DNA from 2 places in the Streptomyces sp. NPDC043878 genome. Region 1 is predicted to be linked to the other one. Evidence: riboswitches for the same ligand, from Rfam matches in the RefSeq annotation. Region 1 holds a riboswitch; the other holds the start of a gene.
The links. A riboswitch is a leader RNA that binds a small molecule or an ion and turns the genes downstream of it on or off. The one in region 1 is predicted to bind glycine.

Region 1 (7,596 bases):
TGCGCACGGGTACCCCGATCTACGGGAGCGACGGCGTGCTCGACGACGCCGGTATCGCCATCCCCGACGAACAGGAGGACGAAGTGGAGAAGTTCCGCGAGTTCCTCGACCAGATCTCCCCCGAGGACTTCGGTACCAGCAGCCAGTGAGTGCGGCGGCGGGCTGTTCGAGACGGACCGGTGCACGGCTCGGGCCGTGGTGGACATCGCCTCAAATGCCGGCATTTGCCAGCGGCGCGTGAGAGCGTCCTGCGGCCCGCTTCGGGCACATTCGGCTAGCCTTTCCCCGCGGCGGGGTGCGGGAAACCACTCCTAGGGTGATTATCACTCGGCGTGCCGAGTGTGGCGATCGTTGACGCACCCCTGGTGACTGCCTACCGTCGAGAAGGCAGGTCAAGGACGGAGGTCGGCGTGAGAAGCAGCGGCGACGGTACGGCTGGGGGTGCTCCCGGACGCAGTCTCGGAGCGAGCGGTCCGTACCCGCTTCACAGCAGCGCGGCCGATCACGCTCCGCAGCGACCGGCGGCGGTGCCGAGCAGCGGAGGGGCGACGTCCATGGCGTCCGAGGAGATCGGCTACCGGGGCCCGACGGCCTGCGCGGCCGCCGGTATCACCTACCGGCAACTGGACTACTGGGCGCGCACCGGGCTCGTCGAGCCGAGCGTGCGGCCCGCACACGGGTCGGGGACACAGCGGCTGTACAGCTTCCGGGACGTCGTGGTCCTGAAGGTCGTCAAGCGCTTTCTCGACACCGGGGTGTCCCTGCAGAACATCCGCACCGCGGTCCAGCACCTCAGGGAGCGGGGCTTCAGCGACCTGGAGCGCATGACCCTGATGAGCGACGGCGCCTCGGTCTACGAGTGCACCTCGCCCGACGAGGTGCACGCGCTGCTCCAGGGCGGACAGGGCGTGTTCGGTATCGCGGTCGGCGTGGTGTGGCGGGATGTGGACAGCGCTCTCTCCCAGCTGCACGGCGAGCGGGTCGACACCGGCGAGACCCTGCTGGGACACAACCCGGCGGACGAGTTGGCGCGGCGGCGCAACCGGGCCGTCTGACCGCGCCCCGCTCGTTCGGGCCGCGTCACGCTCCCCGGGACCCTGGTGAGTCGGCATTGTCAGTGGCGTAGGGCAGCATCGGAGTTGTGAGAACCACGCCCACGATCCTGCATCTCGACATGGATGCCTTCTTCGCCTCGGCGGAGCAGGCGTCCAAGCCGAGCCTGCGCGGGAAGGCCGTCGTGGTCGGCGGGCTGGGGCCGCGCGGGGTGGTGGCGACCGCGTCGTACGAGGCGCGGGTGTTCGGTGTCCATTCGGCGATGCCCATGGCCCAGGCGCGGCGGCTCGCCCCGAACGCCGCCTACCTCGTGCCGCGGTTCGGGTTCTACCGGTTGATCAGCGAGCAGGTGATGGGGCTCCTGCGCGCCCTGTCGCCGCTGGTGGAGCCGCTCAGCCTGGACGAGGCGTTCGTGGACCTGGAAGCCGGGGGAGCGGCCTGGGACGAGGCGTCGGCGCGGCTGGTGGGGGTGCGGCTGCGCGCGGACATACGGGCCTTCACCGGGCTCACCGGATCGGTGGGGCTCGCGGCCTGCAAGATGCTCGCGAAGATCGCCTCCGAGCAGGCCAAGCCGGACGGGCTGGTGGTGATCGAGCCGGGCACCGAGCGGTCCCTGCTGGGCCCGCTGCCGGTGCGGACGCTGCCGGGGGTCGGTCCCGCGACGGGTGATCACCTGCGGCGGGCCGGGATCACCACGGTCGCCGAGATCGCCGAGGCGGGTGAGGACGAACTCGTGCGTCTGCTGGGCAGGTCCCACGGGCACGCGTTGTACGCCATGGCGCTGGCGCACGACGAGCGGCCGGTGGTGGCCGAGCGGGAGACGAAGTCGGTGTCCGTGGAGGACACCTACGACGTGGACATCCACGACCGGACCCGGGTGGGCCTTGAGGTGCGGCGGCTGGCGGACCGCTGCGTGCGGCGGCTGCGGGAGGCAGGGCTGTCGGGGCGGACGATCGTGCTGAAGGTGCGCCGGTACGACTTCTCCACCTTGACCCGGTCGGAGACCCTGCGCGGGCCCACCGACGACCCGGCGGTCGTCCGGGAGGCGGCGGCCCGGCTGCTGGACTCGGTGGACACCACGGGCGGGGTCCGGCTGCTGGGCGTGGGGGTCTCCGGGCTCGCCGACTACACGCAGGAGGACCTGTTCGCGCAGGCGGCGGGAGCGCTGACGGACGATCCGGCGGAGGAGGGCGAGGACCGGCCGGCCGAGGAGGAGCGGGCGCCGGCTGAACGACGGTGGCCCGCGGGCCACGACGTACGGCACGCCGGGTACGGACACGGATGGGTGCAGGGCAGCGGACTGGGGCGGGTCACCGTGCGGTTCGAGACGCCCGACTCGGAGCCCGGGCGGGTGCGGACCTTCCGGACCGACGACCCGGAGCTGGAGCCGGCGGACCCGCTGCCGCTCGTGCGGTCCGTGCCGCCTGCCGCGTCAGCACGGCCTGTGCCGGCCGCGCCGGTCGGGCCGGCGGTCGGGTCGCGAAGACCCGGCGGGCCGGGGGCCGAGGTGTCTCAGGAGTCGTCGGAGCCCGCGAGCTTGCCGAAGTCGCGGTCGGGGAACGCCGGAGGCGCGGCCACGTCCAGGCCGTAGTGGTGGTAGAGCTGGAGTTCCTGTTCCGGCGAGAGGTGGCGCCCGACGCCGAAGTCGGGGGCGTCCTTGATCAGGGCGCGTTCGAAGGGGACGTGCAGGGTGCCCTCGATCAGCCTGCTGGGCTCCAGGGGCACGAACGCGTCCCTGCTGAACAGGCCGGTCCGTATGGCTGCCCACTCCGGGACGCCGGTCGCGTCGTCGAGGTACACCTCGTCGATCGTGCCGATCTTGGTCCCGTCGCGGTCGAACGCCTTGCGGCCGATCAGGTGGCGCGGATCGATGTCGGTCTGCACGGTCCCTCCATGTGGTCGCAACTCATCCGTAAGCACTACGAAAGAGCACTTTCAACGAGGGGGCCACTCGAAAGTTCGGGCGTTGACCTCGCTGGTAGGCTGGCAGGCGGCTGCTGACCCCGTGCGGGAGAGTCCTCCAGAGACCATGGAGGCGCCGAAGGAGCAAATCCTCCCCGGAATCTCTCAGGCCCACGTACCGCACGGACGAGGTCACTCTGGAAAGCAGGGCGGAGGCCGACGGCTTCCGTTCTCACCGACGGTGAAAGCCGGGAGTGCCCTCGGGCGCCCCGGTGAAGCTCTCAGGTCGAGATGACAGAGGGGGAGGCCGTCGGGGTACCCGCGCCGGGGTACCCCTCGAAGGTCGCGTCAGACCAGGAGGCCTCCGCAATGACCGCCCATCGTATTCCGCTCTCCGAGCTCGAACAGGGAATCCCCTTCGAGCAGCGCCACATCGGCCCCGACCACGAGGCCCGCGCCAAGATGCTCGCCCAGGTCGGCTACGGCTCCCTCGACGAGCTCACGGCCGCCGCGGTCCCGGATGTGATCAAGAACGCCGACGCGCTGGACCTGCCGGGTGCCCGGACCGAGGCCGAGGTGCTGGCGGAGCTGCGTGCGCTGGCCGATCGCAACCAGGTCCTGGCCCCGATGATCGGGCTCGGGTACCACGGGACCTTCACGCCGCCGGTGATCCTGCGCAACGTCATGGAGAACCCGGCCTGGTACACGGCCTACACGCCCTACCAGCCGGAGATCTCCCAGGGGCGGCTCGAGGCCCTGCTGAACTTCCAGACCATGGTCGCCGAGCTGACCGGGCTGCCCACCTCCGGCGCCTCGCTGCTCGACGAGGGCACCGCGGCCGCCGAGGCGGTGGCGCTGTCCCGGCGCATGGGCCGCAACAAGAAGGGCCTGTTCCTGGTCGACGCGGACGCCCTGCCCCAGACCATCGCCGTGATCCAGACCCGTGCCGAACCGGCCGGCGTCGAGGTGGTCGTCGCCGACCTGAGCGAGGGCATCCCGGCCGGGATCGCCGAGCGTGAGATCAACGGTGTGCTGCTGCAGTACCCGGGCGCCTCCGGCGCCGTACGGGACATCAAGCCGGTCATCGACCAGGCGCACGAGCTCGGCGCGCTCGTCACCGTGGCGGCCGACCTGCTCGCCCTCACCCTGCTGAGGTCGCCCGGTGAGCTCGGCGCGGACATCGCGGTCGGCACCACGCAGCGCTTCGGTGTGCCGATGGGCTTCGGCGGGCCGCACGCCGGCTACATGGCGGTGCGCGAGAGCTTCGCGCGCAGCCTGCCCGGCCGGCTCGTGGGCGTCTCCGTCGACGCCGACGGGCACAAGGCCTATCGGCTCGCCCTGCAGACGCGTGAGCAGCACATCCGCCGCGAGAAGGCCACGAGCAACATCTGCACCGCCCAGGTGCTGCTCGCCGTGATGGCCGGCATGTACGCCGTCTACCACGGACCCGAGGGACTCAGGGGCATCGCGCGGCGCACGCACCGCTACGCTGCGATCCTCGCCGCGGGCCTGGAGGCCGGCGGGGTCGAGCTCGTGCACGGCAACTACTTCGACACCGTCACCGCCCGGGTGCCGGGCCGCGCCGCGCAGGTCGTCTCCGCCGCCCGCGACCACGGCGTCAACCTGCACCTCGTGGACGCCGACCACGTGTCGGTCACCTGCGACGAGACCACCGCGCGGGCCCAGGTCGGCGCGGTGTGGAGCGCGTTCGGGGTCGACGGCGACATCGAGGCGCTGGACGCGGCGACGGGGGACGTCCTGCCGGACGCGCTGCTGCGCACCGACGACTACCTCACCCACCCCGTCTTCCACGAGCACCGTTCCGAGACGGCGATGCTCCGCTACCTGCGCCGGCTCGCCGACCGGGACTACGCGCTCGACCGCGGCATGATCCCGCTGGGCTCCTGCACCATGAAGCTCAACGCGACCACCGAGATGGAGCCCGTCACCTGGCCCGAGTTCGGCCAGCTGCACCCGTTCGCGCCGGTCGAGCAGGCGGAGGGCTACCTGACCCTCATCCGTGAGCTGGAGCAGCGGCTCGCCGAGGTCACCGGCTACGACAACGTGTCGCTCCAGCCCAACGCCGGCTCGCAGGGCGAGCTGGCCGGGCTGCTCGCCGTACGCGGATACCACCGCGCCAACGGCGACGAGCAGCGCACCGTCTGCCTCATCCCGTCCTCCGCGCACGGCACGAACGCCGCGAGCGCCGTGATGGCCGGTATGAAGGTCGTCGTCGTGAGGACCGCCGAGGACGGCGAGATCGACGTGGCGGATCTGCGGGCGAAGATCGAGCAGTACCGCGACGAGCTGTCGGTGCTGATGATCACCTATCCGTCGACGCACGGCGTGTTCGAGGAGCACGTCGCCGACATCTGCGCCCAGGTGCACGAGGCGGGCGGGCAGGTCTACGTCGACGGCGCCAACCTCAACGCGCTGGTGGGGCTGGCCAAGCCGGGGCACTTCGGTGGTGACGTCTCGCACCTCAACCTGCACAAGACGTTCTGCATCCCGCACGGCGGCGGCGGTCCGGGCGTCGGCCCGGTCGGGGTGCGCTCCCACCTGGCGCCGTACCTGCCCAACCACCCGCTCCAGCCGGCCGCCGGCCCGGAGACCGGTGTCGGCCCGATCTCCGCCGCCCCGTGGGGCTCGGCGGGCATCCTGCCGATCTCGTGGGCGTACGTCCGGCTCATGGGCGGCGAGGGGCTGAAGCGGGCCACGCAGGTGGCCGTGCTCAGTGCCAACTACATCGCCAAGCGGCTGGAACCGCACTACCCGGTGCTCTACACCGGTCCCGGCGGTCTGGTCGCGCACGAGTGCATCATCGACCTGCGCCCGCTGACCAAGGCGACCGGCGTCAGCGTCGACGACGTGGCCAAGCGGCTGATCGACTACGGTTTCCACGCGCCGACGATGTCGTTCCCGGTGGCCGGGACGCTCATGATCGAGCCGACCGAGTCCGAGGACCTGATCGAGATCGACCGGTTCTGCGAGGCGATGATCGCCATCCGTGCGGAGATCGAAAAGGTCGGCGCGGGGGAGTGGTCGGCGGAGGACAACCCGCTGCGCAACGCCCCGCACACCGCCGCCGCGCTGGGCGGCGACTGGGAGCACGTGTACACGCGTGCGGAGGCCGTGTTCCCGGCCGGCGTCTCGGCCGCGGACAAGTACTGGCCGCCGGTGCGCCGGATCGACCAGGCCTTCGGCGACCGCAACCTGGTCTGCTCCTGCCCGCCGCTGGACGCGTACGAGGACTGAGATCCCGTAGGTGAAGGGCTCCGCCCGGGCCACAGCGGCCCGGGCGGAGCCCTTCGTGCCTCACCCGGTCGCGAGGGAGAGCTCGGTCGACTTGATCAGGGCGACCACGGGCGTCCCGGCGGTCAGGCCCAGCTCGGCGACGGCGTCCGCGGTGATCGCGGCGGTCAGTTCGCCGCCCTCGACCGTGACCTTCACCGAGGCCATGGCCCCGCCGGTGGCGATGTCCCGCACCGTGCCGGGCAGCCGGTTGCGGATCGAGAGGCCCTCGACCCGGCCGGTGGCGAGCGAGACCTCCGTCGACTTCACCAGGGCCCGTACGGCCGAGCCGGGGGCGAGCCCGAGTTCCTCGACGGCCTCCCGGGTGACCGCCGCGGTGAGGTTCTGGCCGCCGGCCAGACTGACCCCGACCGTGGCCATGACCTCGCCGGGGGTGATGACGGTGACCGTGCCGGGGAGCTGGTTGCGGATGCTCAGGCTCATGGAGTGCGCCTCGCTGACGGTGGGGGGATGCCCGTGGGGGGACGTCCTGGGAAGGTTCCCACCGTAGTCGCGCAGGCGCCGCGTGCCCGGTACGTGCGGGCCGCGTCGCCCTACGGGGGACCGGGCGCCGCGCTCAGACGCGGTCGATGTGCACGTTCGTCGACTTCACGCGGGCGGTGGCCTCCATGCCGACCTCCAGGCCCATCTCCTCCACGGCCTCCCGGGTCAGCAGGGAGACCAGGCGGTGCGGCCCGGCCTGGATCTCGACCTGGGCCGCCACGTCGCCGAGCTTGATCGCGGTGACGATCCCGGGGAAGGCGTTGCGCACGGAGGTGTGGGAGAGGGCCTCCTCCTCACCGCCTCCGGTCCTGGCCAGCTCCACCGAGAACGCGGCCAGGTCCTGGCCCTCGATGACGCGCCGCCCGCTCTCGTCGCGCCGGGTCGCCACCCGGCCCGCGTCCGCCCAGCGGCGGGCGGTGTCCGGGCTCACGCCGAGCAGCCGCGCCGCCTGGCCGATCGTGTAGGACTGCATGGCGATCACGATAGGGGCAGCGGGGCGACGCCGACGGGAGGGGGTCGGCGGGTGGGCGACCGCGGTTCGTCGCCTGTCGGGTGGGGTCCTCCTGACGGTGGGGTGCTGCGGTGTCGCGGCGTGCTGCCGTGCCGGGCGGTGCGCTGCCGTGCCGGGCGGTGCGCTGCCATGGGCGAGTGCCTGCGTGCGTGGGCGTGTCGCCGTATCGGACAGTGCCCGTGCGGGTCCGTACGGTGACCCGCCGCGTCGCCGTGTCCGGTGGATCGCTCAGCCCGTGTGGACCCGGGGGCGGCGGTCGCGGTCCGGCTCCGCCTCGCGCAGGACCTCCCGGGTGACCGGGGCGACCTCGCCCTGGCCGAAGAGGAAGAAGCGCA
Region 2 (7,596 bases), on a different contig from region 1:
TGATGTGCAGCGGCAGGCCCTCCAGGCCGAAGGCGCCGCCCTGCAGCGTGGCCGAGATGGCGATGGCGAACAGCAGCAGCGGGAAGGCGAGGAAGGTGTCCATCAGCCGGCTGATGACGGTGTCGACCCGGCCGCCGTAGTAGCCGGCGACGACGCCGAGGACCGCGCCGATCGTGTTGGACAGGATCGTGGCGCCGAAGGCGACGACCAGGGAGACCCAGGAACCCTCGAGGATGCGGGTGGCGATGTCACGGCCGAACTTCGGCTCCACACCGAGCGGGTGGTCCCAGCTCATGCCACCCCAGGCGCCCTTGGGCAGCGAGGTGTTGGGGTCGATCAGGTCCTGGTGGAAGGCGTTGGGGTCCAGGCCGAACAGGGCCTGGATGGGCCGGGAGAGCACCGCGACCAGGATCAGCAGGACGACGATGACACCGCCGGCGACGGCGATGCGGTCCCTCTTGAAGCGGGACCAGGCGATCTGTCCAAGGGAACGGCCCTCGATCTGCCCCTTCCCGGCGCCGATGAGCACAGCCTCCGGCTGCGCCTCGGCTGCCGCCCCGGTGGTCTCGATCGGTGCGGTCACAGTGACCTGACCCCTCTCGCCGGTGGTGACCGGCCCCATTTACCGCCGCTGTCGGCGGCTCGATCTGCTGGTACTGGTGCGTGGCGGCCGCGGTGGGTACGGCCACCGCCACGCTGATCCCGCGCTGATGTCGCTCAGGGGATCGACGGCCTCGCGCCTGAGAGGCGAGTCTTCAACGGCTTCACGATCACGTGCCAGACCTGATGGAGAAAGTATGCGCAACTGTGATGCTATCTGGGGGATTCCGTTATGCGGACAGTGGGTAACGGGGGTCGGACGTGTGTCAGTTGGGACAACCGGGACAGAAGGGTAGGTTCCACCCACATCTACGCGCGGAGAACTGTGCGTGAGGCCGCGGTCACCGAAATGCGGACGCGGCGGCCGTCCGATTCCGGATCAGTATCCGCCCTGGGCCGGCGGATACCCGTAGCCGGCCGCCGGGGCCGGCGCCTGGGACGGCGCGGCGTGCGCCTCCCGGTCGTAGAACGGCCGGGCGCTCGCCCGCATCCACATCGCGACCGGGTCGTACTCGTCGGACATCGCCACCGTCGACACCGGCAGCCCGTCCGGGACGGCGCCGATGGACTGCTGCATCATCGCCCGCACCGAGTCCACCGCGGGCGGACTGGTGTCGTACACGTCCAGGCCGATGGCCAGATACGGCGCCCCCAGCGCGGGCTGCACCCAGGCGCGCCGCAACGCGCGGACGGCCGGGGTGCGGTGGGCGTTCTGTACGAGCAGGGCGTAGAACTGCGGGATCTCGATGCCCGGTTCGGACAGCCGGAGCGGCCCGGCGGGCTGGCGCTCCAGGCCGGTCGTGATCCGCCGCAGGTCCAGCCAGGGGATGCCGAGTCCGCCGCCGGGGGCGTGCGGGTTCAGCCAGAGGCCGTAGTGGTCGGGATAGAGGGTGCGGGCCACGTCCAGGGCGTCGACCACTTCGTACGACCGGTTCCAGCCGCTGGCCGAGAGCTCCTGGGCGGAGGTGACACAGGGGGCGTAGCCGTGGCCGTCGACCTCCATGTTCCCGTACTGGGCGTCGGGCGACCCGGCCTGGCCGTGCCACAGGAGCATCCAGACCTGGCCGGAGGAAGGGGTCGCGAGGGCGCGGAGCAGCGCCTCGTAGGCGTCGTAACGCCCGGGCGTCACTTGGCGCAGCATGTGCTCGACCTGCCCGGCCGCGGCGGTGCCGCTCGCGCTCACCTGTTACCGCCCCTTCGGAAGACTCCGGATATGAAACCAGCTTAGGCGGCCCGGCCGACAGCGACCGCCCAGGAGCGCACGGCTCATCGCCCTCCCGCGGCCGCGGCCCCCGGCGGCAGCGGCACCTAGGGACCGTACTGCCAGAAGGGGCGGACCTGTCCGCGCAACCACTCGGCGACCGGGTCCTGGGTCAGGTCCATCAGCACCAGGTTGACCGGCCAGGGAACCGGGACGCGGGCCAGGGCGCGGCCCAGCGCCTCCGTCGGCAGGGCCCTCAAGTCGCCCTCCCACTGGGAGAGTTCGACGCCGACGAACATCACCGGGTCGGCCGTCTCGATGGCGGCGAGGCAGCGGCGGGCGGTGCGCACGACGCCCGTCGAGGCGAACTCGGCCGACGCGGCGGCCAGGAAGTCCACCGGGTCGTCCTGCCAGTCGGGTTCGAAGAGCCGGACCCGGCCGCCGGTCGCCGGGCCGTCCAGCGGGGTCCGTCCAGCGCGGCACAGTTCGGCCACGGCGGGCGGCGGCAGCGGCACGCCGACCATGCCGTCCGGATTGACCGCGATGCCCACCTGCGGTGGCAGACCGCGCGCGAACTCCACGGCGGGCGCGATCGTGTACGCCAGGTGCGAGCCGGTGACCTGCCGGAACTGCTCCTCGGAGCTGAAGACCGGCACGTAGGTCTGGCCCTCGATCTCCAGCGTGGGCAGGTCGAGCGGGCCGCTGCGGGGACCACCGCCGGCGGGCAGCGGCACCCAGACGAAGCTGCGGCCGAGCACCTCGATGATCCGCCCCCCGGCCGCGGGCATGCCGAGGGCGGCGGAGAGCACCTCCTCCAGCTCGTTGCCGGGCCATCCGCCGTGCGGATGGGGGTGTGCCTGCGCCGGGAAGTTCGCGGGAAAGTCCGCCGGGAAGTCCATCTGTGTCTGACCGCCTGCCGAGAACCACTGGTTGGCTGGAAAGGCTATCGGGTGGCGCCCCGCGCCGGGTCAGCCGGTGAAACCGATCCGGCCGAGCACGTCCACCGCGTCGCGGTCCAGCAGGACCGCCGAACCGCAGCCGTCGGGCAGGTCGCCCCGCTCCGCCGAGCGCAGCAGCCGGCCGGCCGCCGTGCGGTGGCGCAGGAAGGCGTAGCGGGAGACGCCCCGGCCGCGCTCGCGCTGGCCGGCCCGCGCGGTCTCGGGCGGGACGTCGAGCACCAGCAGATGGAGGGTGCCGCCCCGGCGGCGGGCCGCGCGGGCCAGCCAGCCGCGCACCCACGCCTGCGTGCCGCAGTCGTGCACGACGACGCCCTCGCCGGTGCGCAGGGCGCGGCGCAGCCCGGCGTAGTGGGCCAGCCGTACGAGCGGCCGGTAGAGGGCGTACGGCAGCAGGCGCGGCGTCCGGGAGTCCCAGCGGTCGCGGGTGTCCTGGGAGTCGACGCGCAGGCCGCGCACGGTACGCCGCATGAGCGTGGACTTGCCGCTGCCGGGCAGCCCGGTGATCACGACGAGGTCGCGGGGTCCGAAGAGGAGGGCGTGCGGGCTGTGGCCGCCGCGCTCGCGCAGGTCGCGCAGGACGGGTGCCGGGCGTGCCCCGCACGCCCCGCGGGCCGGGGCCGAAGGCTGCTCGGGCAGCGCGACGGCCGAGGTCGCGGCGTACGCAGTGGTCCTCTTCACCGTGATCGTCCTCCCCTGGGGTGGGCACGAGTACCCTCCCCGCCAAGTGTAAAGAGAAGGCAATGCGCGGTGTCTCGCGTTTTCGTGCGCTTCCTGCCACAAGCCGGTCACAGAGGTGGTCTGCCAGGTTCGGGTGAGCCGTGCAATGATGGCCGCGCCAACTGCATACCGGCCGCTTGAATCCGCGCGGGAGAGTCCTCGGCAGCACGTCGCCGGGGCGCCGAAGGAGCAAGTCCCTCCCTTGAATCTCTCAGGCCCCGTTACCGCGCGGGCGAGGCACATCTGAAAAGCGGGCCGCTGCGACAGTGGCTCCACCCAAGGTGCAAACCATGACGACCGTTTCGCGGGTCATGGCGAACCTCTCAGGTTCCGATGACAGATGGGGAGGAACGACCTCGCCGTCATGCCCTGGGAGACGACCGACCGATGAGCAGTACCGCACCCCGTCATACCGCGCTCGACGCCCTGCACCGTTCGCTGGGCGCGACGATGACCGACTTCGCCGGCTGGGACATGCCGCTGCGCTACGGCTCCGAGCGCGACGAACACAACGCCGTACGCACCCGGGCCGGTCTCTTCGACCTCTCGCACATGGGTGAGATCACCGTCACCGGCCCGGAGGCCGTGGCCCTGCTGGACTTCGCCCTGGTCGGCAACATGGGCACGATCGGCGTGGGCCGCGCCCGCTACACCATGATCTGCCGGCCGGACGGCGGCATCCTCGACGACCTGATCGTGTACCGGCTCCAGGAGCGGGAGTACATGGTCGTCGCCAACGCCTCCAACGCCCAGGTGGTCCTGGACGCCCTGGTGGAGCGGGCCGCGGGCTTCGACGCCGAGGTACGCGACGACCGCGACGGCTACGCGCTGCTCGCCGTGCAGGGCCCCGAGTCCCCCGGCATCCTGAAGTCGCTCACCGACGCCGACCTGGACGGCCTGAAGTACTACGCGGGCCTGCCCGGCACCGTCGCCGGCGTCCCCGCGCTGATCGCGCGCACCGGATACACCGGTGAGGACGGCTTCGAGCTGTTCGTGAAGCCGGAGCACGCCGTCGAGCTGTGGCAGGCGCTGACCAGGGCCGGCGAGGGCGCCGGCCTGGTCCCCTGCGGCCTGTCCTGCCGGGACACGCTGCGCCTGGAGGCGGGCATGCCGCTGTACGGGCACGAGCTGTCGACCTCGCTCACCCCCTTCGACGCCGGGCTCGGCCGGGTGGTGAAGTTCGAGAAGGAGGGCGACTTCGTGGGGCGCGAGGCGCTGAGCGAGGCCGCCGAGCGTTCGGCCGGAACCCCGCCGCGCGTCCTGGTCGGCCTGGTCGCCGAGGGCCGCCGCGTCCCGCGCGCCGGGTACCCCGTGGTCGCCGGCGGCGAGGTGATCGGCGAGGTCACCTCCGGCGCCCCCTCCCCCACGCTCGGCCGGCCGATCGCGATGGCGTACGTCGACGCGGCGCACGCGCGGCCGGGTTCACCCGGGGTCGGCGTGGACATCCGGGGCACCCACGAGCCCTACGAGGTCGTGGCTCTGCCGTTCTACAAGCGGCGGAAGTGACACTGTCGTCCCACCGGCCGGCGGACGTGACACCGTCGGCCTCGGCACGGCCGTCACCGTCCCGGCCGTGACCGTCGCGGCCGCCATCCGCACGGCCGCAGCCGTCCGCACGTGATGTCGGGCACATCGTGCCTGCTCACGCGTGTTCACCCCCCTTCCCATTCACCAGCACTCCCCCGCGTACAGGAGAATTCAGGCCATGAGCAACCCCCAGCAGCTGCGCTACAGCAAAGAGCACGAGTGGCTGTCGGCCGCCGCGGACGGCGTCGCGACGGTCGGCATCACCGAGCACGCGGCCAACGCGCTCGGCGACGTGGTCTTCGTCCAGCTCCCGGACGCCGGTGCCACCGTGACCGCGGGCGAGACCATCGGCGAGCTGGAGTCGACCAAGTCGGTCAGCGACCTGTACTCCCCGGTGTCCGGCGAGGTCACCGAGGTCAACGAGGACGTCGTCAACGACCCGTCGCTGGTGAACTCCGCTCCCTTCGAGGGCGGGTGGCTGTTCAAGGTACGCGTGACGGACGAGCCGGCCGACCTGCTCTCCGCCGACGAGTACACCGCCTTTTCCGCCGGCTGAGGAGTCGTAGCCCCATGTCCGATCACACGTCGCACCTGAACACGCCGCTGCACGAGCTCGACCCGGAGATCGCCGCCGCGGTCGACGCCGAACTGCGGCGCCAGCAGTCCACGCTCGAGATGATCGCCTCGGAGAACTTCGCCCCGGTGGCGGTCATGGAGGCGCAGGGCTCGGTCCTCACCAACAAGTACGCCGAGGGCTACCCGGGCCGCCGCTACTACGGCGGCTGCGAGCACGTCGACGTCGCCGAGCAGATCGCGATCGACCGGGTCAAGGAGCTGTTCGGCGCCGAGTACGCCAACGTGCAGCCGCACTCGGGTGCCTCCGCCAACCAGGCCGCCCTGTTCGCGCTGGCCCAGCCCGGCGACACCATCCTCGGCCTGGACCTGGCGCACGGCGGCCACCTGACCCACGGGATGCGGCTGAACTTCTCCGGCAAGCAGTTCAACGTGGTCGCCTACCACGTGGAGGACTCCGGCCTGGTCGACATGGCCGAGGTCGAGCAGCTCGCCAAGGAGCACCGCCCGAAGGTGATCATCGCCGGCTGGTCGGCGTATCCGCGGCAGCTGGACTTCGCGGAGTTCCGCCGGATCGCGGACGAGGTCGGCGCCTATCTGTGGGTCGACATGGCGCACTTCGCGGGCCTGGTCGCGGCCGGACTCCACCCGAACCCGGTGGAGTACGCGGACGTCGTCACCTCCACCACCCACAAGACGCTGGGCGGCCCGCGCGGCGGCATCATCCTGGCGAAGCAGGACTTCGCCAAGAAGCTCAACTCGTCGGTCTTCCCCGGCTTCCAGGGCGGTCCCCTGGAGCACGTGATCGCGGCGAAGGCGGTGTCCTTCAAGGTCGCGGCGAGCGAGGAGTTCAAGGAGCGCCAGCGGCGTACGGTGGAGGGCGCGCGGCTGCTGGCCGAGCGCCTGACGGCTCCGGACGCCCGCGAGGCCGGCGTGAACGTGCTGTCCGGCGGCACCGACGTGCACCTGATCCTGGTCGACCTGCGCGAGTCCGAGCTGGACGGCCGGCAGGCCGAGGACCGCCTCCACGAGGTGGGCATCACCGTCAACCGCAACGCCGTCCCGAACGACCCGCGGCCGCCGATGGTGACCTCCGGTCTGCGCATCGGCACGCCGGCCCTCGCCACCCGCGGCTTCACGGCCGAGGACTTCGCGGAGGTCGCGGACATCATCGCGGAGACCCTCAAGGCGCCCGCCTCCTTCGGGGAGGCCGACGTGGCAGCCCTGAAGACCCGGGTGACGGCCCTGGCCGAGAAGCACCCGCTGTATCCCACGCTGGGCAGCCAGTCCCGTTAGTCGGGCAGCCAGTCCCGTTTGTTCGGGGCACCGCGCACACTGGAAGCACATGCTGCTGCGGCGCGCGCGGTGCCCCGCCCCATGTTCCACCCCCGTTTTGAGGAGTCACCGTGGCCATCTCGGTCTTCGACCTGTTCTCGATCGGCATCGGCCCGTCCAGCTCCCACACGGTCGGCCCGATGCGGGCGGCGCGCTTGTTCGCCCTCCGACTGCGCAACGAGGACCTGCTGGGCTCCGTCGCCTCGGCCCGCGCCGAGCTGTACGGCTCCCTCGGCGCGACCGGCCACGGCCACGGCACCCCCAAGGCGGTGCTGCTCGGCCTGGAGGGCGCCTCCCCGCGGACGGTGGACGTGGAGGGCGCGGACGAACGGGTCGAGCGGATCAGGCAGGACGGCCGCCTCCGCCTCCTGGACGAGCACGAGATCCCCTTCTCCTTCGACGACGACCTCGTCCTGCACCGCCGTAAGACCCTGCCCTACCACGCGAACGGCATGACCCTGTGGGCGTACGACGCCTCGGGGGCGGAGCTGCTGTCCAAGACGTACTACTCGGTGGGCGGCGGCTTCGTCGTCGACGAGGACGCGGTCGGCGCCGACCGCATCAAGCTGGACGACACCGTCCTCAAGTACCCCTTCCGCACGGGCGACGAGCTGCTGCGCCTGACGCAGGAGACGGGTCTGTCGATCTCCGCGCTGATGCTGGAGAACGAGCGGGCCTGGCGCA

Region 2: another riboswitch for glycine. It lies ahead of gcvT (glycine cleavage system aminomethyltransferase GcvT); the one in region 1 lies ahead of gcvP (aminomethyl-transferring glycine dehydrogenase).

What each region holds. Positions count from the first base shown of each region.
Region 1 covers NZ_JBWKDW010000015.1:7,851-15,446, forward strand. The annotation lists gene AC07AZ_RS21235 (bifunctional nuclease family protein) at 1-149, shown strand, start outside; gene AC07AZ_RS21240 (MerR family transcriptional regulator) at 411-1,055, shown strand; gene AC07AZ_RS21245 (DNA polymerase IV) at 1,142-2,644, shown strand; gene AC07AZ_RS21250 (PRC-barrel domain-containing protein) at 2,566-2,937, opposite strand; glycine riboswitch at 3,052-3,146, shown strand; gene gcvP (aminomethyl-transferring glycine dehydrogenase) at 3,325-6,210, shown strand; gene AC07AZ_RS21260 (TOBE domain-containing protein) at 6,271-6,690, opposite strand; gene AC07AZ_RS21265 (TOBE domain-containing protein) at 6,824-7,222, opposite strand; gene AC07AZ_RS21270 (APC family permease) at 7,490-7,596, opposite strand, start outside.
Region 2 covers NZ_JBWKDW010000016.1:151,013-158,608, forward strand. The annotation lists gene AC07AZ_RS22915 (ABC transporter permease) at 1-583, opposite strand, end outside; gene AC07AZ_RS22920 (enhanced serine sensitivity protein SseB C-terminal domain-containing protein) at 980-1,783, opposite strand; gene AC07AZ_RS22925 (enhanced serine sensitivity protein SseB) at 1,909-2,700, opposite strand; gene AC07AZ_RS22930 (AAA family ATPase) at 2,770-3,444, opposite strand; glycine riboswitch at 3,616-3,714, shown strand; glycine riboswitch at 3,715-3,827, shown strand; gene gcvT (glycine cleavage system aminomethyltransferase GcvT) at 3,865-4,983, shown strand; gene gcvH (glycine cleavage system protein GcvH) at 5,183-5,560, shown strand; gene glyA (serine hydroxymethyltransferase) at 5,575-6,873, shown strand; gene AC07AZ_RS22950 (L-serine ammonia-lyase) at 6,984-7,596, shown strand, end outside.